2 regions of the Gemella sp. 27098_8_92 genome follow, and region 2 is predicted to be linked to the other one. Evidence: predicted binding sites of a transcription regulator. Region 2 holds the regulator's gene; the other holds the start of a gene.
What was found. Region 2 encodes CtsR, which represses protease genes until heat stress. Its sites were predicted from a motif close to ATGGTCAATAAAGGTCAAACA; they were not measured.
Positions count from the first base shown of each region.

Region 1: a site for CtsR is predicted at 1,947-1,967, ahead of clpB (ATP-dependent chaperone ClpB). Genes of this name have one in related genera too.

Region 1 covers NZ_JAPWBZ010000002.1:143,322-146,768, reverse strand. Annotated here, with positions in the region: gene clpB (ATP-dependent chaperone ClpB) at 1-1,845, opposite strand, end outside; gene O3802_RS02055 (hypothetical protein) at 2,155-2,397, shown strand; gene O3802_RS02050 (AIPR family protein) at 2,524-3,447, shown strand, end outside.
Region 2 covers NZ_JAPWBZ010000003.1:53,636-57,082, reverse strand. Annotated here, with positions in the region: purine riboswitch at 26-127, shown strand; gene O3802_RS02710 (nucleobase:cation symporter-2 family protein) at 261-1,520, shown strand; gene O3802_RS02705 (CtsR family transcriptional regulator) at 1,708-2,235, shown strand; gene O3802_RS02700 (ATP-dependent Clp protease ATP-binding subunit) at 2,240-3,447, shown strand, end outside.

The DNA of each region.
Region 1 (3,447 bases), on a different contig from region 2:
AAGCTCAGTTTTACCTACACCAGTAGGTCCTAAGAATAGGAAGCTACCAATTGGTCTATTTGGATCGGCAATACCAGCACGAGAACGTAATATTGCATTAGTTACACTCTCAACAGCTTCATCTTGACCTATCACTTTTTCATGAATAGTATCAGCTAAGTTAAGAAGTTTTTCTTTTTCTGTTTCTACTAATCTAGTAACTGGGATACCTGTCATTTGACTTACGATAAAGCCAATTTCATCTTCAGTTACTTCTTGTTTTAGTAATTTATAATCTTCATGTTTAGATTTTTCTTCTAGTTTTTCTAACTCACGTTTTAATTTTGGTAAAGTTGAGTATTGTAATTCTGAAGCTTTTTCTAAGTTATAGTTATTTTGAGCTTGTTCTAATTCTAATTTAACTCTATCGATTTTTTCACGAAGATCTTTTACCGCAGATAATTTTTCTTTTTCACTATCTACTTGCAATTGAAGTTTATTTTGTTCTTCTTTTAAGTTTGCAAGCTCTTCTTTTAAGTTTTCTAAACGACGTTGTGATACTTCGTCATCCTCACTACTTAAAGCTTTTTCTTCGATTTCAAGTTGCATTACTTTACGATTGATTGTATCTAACTCTGCGGGGTTAGATGAGTTTTCAGTTTTAATAGTAGCACAAGCTTGGTCGATTAAGTCTATAGCTTTATCTGGTAAGAATCTGTCAGTGATATATCTGTTAGATAATTCTGCAGCTTCTACGATAGCACGGTCAGAAATTTTAACACCGTGATAAACTTCGAATCTTTCTTTAAGACCACGCAGGATAGATATTGTGTCTTCTACAGTTGGTTCTTTAACTAGAACTTTTTGGAAACGACGTTCTAACGCAGAGTCTTTTTCGATATATTGACGATATTCATTAAGTGTAGTTGCACCGATACAATGTAATTCACCACGAGCAAGCATTGGTTTTAAGATATTACCTGCATCCATTGCACCATCAGTTTTACCTGCACCAACTAACATGTGGATTTCGTCAATAAATAGGATTATTTTACCTTCTTGTTCTTTAACTTCTTTTAATACAGCTTTTAATCTTTCTTCGAATTCACCACGATATTTAGCACCTGCGACTAAACTAGTAAGGTCTAATTCAAATACTGTTTTGTCTTTTAAGCTTTCTGGTACGTCACCACGAACGATACGTTGAGCTAATGCTTCAACAATAGCAGTTTTACCTACACCAGGTTCCCCGATTAATACTGGGTTGTTTTTTGTTTTTCTAGATAATATTCTAATTACATTTCTTATTTCTTCATCACGACCAATTACTGGATCGATTTTACCGCTACGTGCAGCTTCTACTAAGTCACGTCCGTATTTTTCTAATACTTCGTAGTTGTTTTCTGGATTTTCATTCATAACTTTCTTACCTCCTCTTATACCATCGATAACTTCAGTTACGTGTTTAAGTGTAGTAACTTTATCGACATATTTTTTCACTATACTATTTTTTACATAACTTGCAAGAACAATATGCTCGCAAGAAATAAATTTATCTTCATATTTATCTTTATACTTATTAGCTTCTATTAATAAAGCATTTAAATCATTACTCAAGTAACTGGCATAATTGATATTATCTCCTTCTACTCCACTTACTTTGTTGATTTCATTATCTAACTCAGCTAGCAATGCAGCTTTATCAATATTTATTCTTCCTAATATATCACTATATAAATTACTACCAGTAAGAGCCGCTTTTATAAACATCTCACTAGTAATATTTTGACTTTTTTTCTCAGTTGCAAATTCGGAAGATTTCGCTAAGATTTCTTTCACACTATTTGTAAAACTATTAATATCCATTGTAAATCTCCTTTTTATTTTTAGTAGGTCTATGCCCGTCAAATCTATTTTTTAATGTCAAATTATCTTTGACCTATTTTGACCTTAAATAAATTATAGCACGTTTGACCTTTTTTGACAATAGTTTTTTTAAAAAAATTTTAAAAAAATAAAACACACTTTTTAGTTGATAACAGTAGATATTTTAGTATATAATTTTATATGAATATAACTTAAATAAATTATAAAATTAAAAAGTATAGTAGCTCTCTAAAATGAGGTATACGTCAATATAATAAACATAAGTAAAGAATAACGGAGGATTTAAAATTGGGAACTCAGTTAACGAATAATCAAATATTACTAAAAGAATGTATTAGTCAAGAATTTAATGAAAGCAATGGATACAAAGATCTCAATAATTACTTTGAACATTTTGCAGCTTCACAAGTATTAAAAGATTTTAATCTTAGTGATGAAGAGATTGATAATGGTAATACTGGTGGAGGAAATGATGGCGGTTGTGATAATTTATACGTTTTCCTAAATAGTGAATTAGTTACTATCGATTAAATAGAAAGACTGAATGCTACGAAAGGATCATACTTAGATTTTTTTATTTTACAGTCTAAAAATACAACCTCCTTTAATGAGCAAACTATAACAAACTGGAAAAATGTATCAAATAATCTTTTAAATATGTCAAATAAATTGAATAATTATTCAAAGAGATATAATGAATTAACTATTGAAGTGTTTGGTCTTTTTAGGGATGCAATAGCTAAATTAATTAGAAGTCAAGTAAAAATAAGATTTTACTATTATTATATTACATTAGGAACACAGGTTCATCAAAACGTTGAGATGCAAGCAAATGAATTAAAGGAATTAGTTAAGCGTTATTATCCATCAGCAGAAGTTCAAGTATCGTTTATTACAGCAGATCAATTATTACATATGTATAATACAGATAGCGAAATAATGGTGAATTTAGATTTAGTAGAACAACCAATATCATTAAGCAAAAATGAATATATCAGTTTAGTTAAATTAGGTACATATTTTAAATTTATTACAGATGACAATCAATTCTTACGTAAATCATTTTTTGAAGCTAATGTTAGAGACTATCAAGGACATAACAGTGTAAATTCATGTATCGCTGGTACTTTAGAGGGGGACGAAGCAGAAGATTTTTGGTGGTTAAATAACGGGGTAACAATTCTTTCTACAGATATTAAATTAATTACAAATAAATCATTACAAGTTGTTAACCCTCAAATAGTTAACGGTTTACAAACGTCTAGAGAAATATACAACTATTTTTCTAAAAGATCAGATAAGCATTATGAAGATAATAGAACAATTTTAGTTAGAGTAATACAGCCTAAAAGTGAAAAATCAAGAGATAATATAATTTTTTCTACAAATAATCAAACAAGTATACCTAAGTCATCTTTAAGAGTTACTGATACAATACATTTACAGATTGAAATGTATTTTAAAAATAGAGGGCTATATTACGACAGAAGAAAGAATTACTATAAAAATCAAAAGAAAAAAGCAATAGATATTATTAGCGTTTCTTTCCTTGCTCAATGCTTAATTTCTCTAATTTTAAGA
Region 2 (3,447 bases):
TTGAATTTATAAATAAAAATTGATATATTAATAGAATAAATATGCACATATAACTGCAAGAATATGGCTTGCGAGTTTCTACCGTTTAACCGTAAATTTAACGACTATGGGCTTTCTTAGTGTTTTATTCTAATTTTATTAGTACATTGAAGGATTACGCCTATATTATTTTTATAATATAGGCGAGTTTTTATTTTTATATAAGAATTCGAAAACTTACTTTTACAGTCTTATGTGCAAAATATAAAGGAGAATTTATTTTGAAAACTTTTATTTTAAGTTTGCAGCACGTTCTTGCGATGTATGCTGGGGCTGTAATTGTTCCGATTATAGTAGCTGCAGGTCTAGGACTTAGTGCTGAACAAACGACGTACTTGGTATCAGTCGATATTTTTATGTGTGGTGTGGCAACATTTCTACAAGTTTACAAAGGGAAATTCGTAGGTATTGGTCTACCAGTTGTTTTAGGTTGTACTTTTACTGCGGTTGCTCCAATGATTGCGATAGGTAATAGTGCAGGTTTAGCAACCATGTATGGTTCTATTTTTATTTCTGGATTAGTGGTAGTTTTAATCGCTCCATTTTTTGCTAAGGTTGCAAAATTATTTCCACCAGTGGTTACAGGAAGTGTAGTTACTATTATAGGTATCACATTAGTACCAGTTGCGATGAATTATATTGCAGGAGGACAAGGTTCACCAGATTTTGGTAACCCAAAAAATATTGTTCTTGCTTGTATTACCCTTGCAATAATTTTGGTAATTTATAAGTTTACAACTGGTTTTATTCAATCTATTGCTATTTTACTAGGGCTTGTTATAGGGACTATTATTGCTAGTTTTATGGGGATGGTTAGCCTTACTGAAGTATCAAATGCTTCTTGGTTTCAATATCCAACACCATTTAAATTTTCTGGGTTTGAATTTCGAGCCAGTGCTATTTTAACTTTTGTTATTGTAGGTATTGTTAGTATGATAGAATCAACAGGTGTATACTATGCTCTTGGAAATATTTGTGATACAAAAATAGGGGAAAAAGATTTGCGTAGTGGGTATTTTGCAGAAGGGCTTGCTGTTATGATTGGTTCTACGGTTAATGCTTTTCCTTACACTACATATTCACAAAATGTAGGTCTTGTTCAAATTTCTGGGGTTAAGAGTAAGAGAGTGATGTATGTAATGGTTCTTCTCCTTTTAGTGTTTGGATCTATTCCGAAAATTGGAGCCCTTGCTACTATTGTGCCACAACCTGTTTTGGGAGGAGCGATGATAAGTATGTTTGGAATGGTCCTTGCTTACGGAGTTAAAATGTTAGGTAGTACAGATTTTGCAAAACAAGAGAATTTAATGATTATCGCATGTTCTGTTGGGCTTGGATTAGGAGTAACTACAGTACCAACAGCATTTGCTCAACTTCCAAGTTTTATTCGCATGTTTACAGATAGTGGAATTGTTCTTGGAACGATAGTAGCAATTGTTATGAATTTAATATTTAATAGAAAATCAAAAAGGCAAAAATAATTTTTTAGGAGTTATAAGGTAACGCTTATGACTCCTATTTTGTTTAAAATATTAAGCTATATTTGTTATTTTTAAACAAGTGTATATTTTATTTCTTTTGCTATAACTATCTTTTTGTGTACAAAAATATGTTTGTGTAGTATAATTTAGTTAAAGGTCAATTTTAGTCAATAAAGGAGGTGACCTTATGAGTAACAATAGTAGTAATATGACGGATATTCTTGAAGAATATATAAAAAAACTTTTTAATGAAGCTCCAGAAGATCATATAATAATTAAAAGAAGTAATGTTGCACAAAAATTTGATTGTGTGCCATCTCAATTAAACTATGTTATAAAAACCCGCTTTACACCAGAGCATGGATTTATAATAGAAAGTAAACGAGGTGGAGGAGGTTTTATTAGAATTACCAAAATTACACTTCATACAAATAAAGATTACATAGATTATCTAATTGATACTATGGACGATGAAATAATAGAGTTAGATGAGGCTGTAAGAATAGCTAAAATCTTGCTTGATAAAGAATATATAGAGAAATTTGATTATAATCATTTTCTGGATAGTCTAGAAACTATTATTGCGGTTCATAACGAATGCTTAAATTATGTAGATAATAAAGTAGCCGAAAAGTTGCAACATAAAACGAAAACAAACTTAAAAGAGTTAACAGTAAAATTTTTAACCAATATAAAATACAATAAGAGAGGATAGAGTTATGTATATAAGATTTAACGAAACGGCTCTTATGGTTTTAACTACTGCCAAAGAGGAAGCTAACGATTTTGGTGTTAAGGCTGTAGGAACTGAACATTTATTGCTTGCAATGCTTAGCATGAATAATACTCTTTCTTGTAGAACATTAAATAAATATGGCATCTACTATGACGATTTCAGAAAGAATGTTGTAGAATTTTATGAGAGTGAGTTAGAAGGAACAGATTTTTATCACAATGTTCTTATGAAAATTGATTATACAAATGGCGCTGTGAGAACAATAGAAAAAAGTCAACAGTTTGCTGATGATACATCTAGCTTTGTAGTAACGAGTGAGCACTTATTACTATCGTTATTAAATGAACAAACTAGTACAGCGGTAAGATTACTAAAAGAAAAACTAAATGTACATGTAGAGACTATGATAACAGAACTATTTGAACTGTTAAAACAAAGTCAAGGGTTATTCGCTAAGTTGTTTGATGGTTTCAAAAAATTAGATATGCCCGAAGATAGTTCGGCAAAAACTAAAACGTTAAATTCTCTAGCAAAAGATTTAACTAAAGATGCATTTAATAATAAGTTAGACCCAGTATTAGCACGTGATAAAGAGATTACACGTATGATTGAAATATTAAATAGAAGAACTAAAAATAATCCTGTTCTTATTGGAGAACCAGGTGTAGGGAAAACAGCTATTGTAGAAGGTTTAGCAGAGAGAATAATTTCGCAAAATGTTCCTAGTAATTTATTAGGGAAAAGAGTTATGGTTCTTGATATGGGGACTTTGTTAGCTGGAACTAAATACCGCGGAGAGTTTGAAGAAAGATTAAAAAATATTATTTTAGAAATAGAAGATGCTGGTGATATTATTCTATTTATTGATGAAATACATACAATCATAGGAGCAGGTGGAACAGAAGGTAGTGCTGATGCATCAAACATATTAAAACCAGCTCTATCTCGTGGACTGATTCAATGTATAGGTGCAACTACAACAGAAGAGTATAGAAAATACTTTGAAAAAGATGCCGCTTTAGAGCGCCGTTTCCAACCGATTAAAGTAGAAGAACCTAGTACGGAAAATTCTATAGAAATATTAAAAGGATTACGTCATAAATATGAAGAGCATCATAATGTAGAGATTTCAGATGAGGCGATAGATGCTGCTGTGAAACTAAGTACAACATATATAACTGATAGATGTTT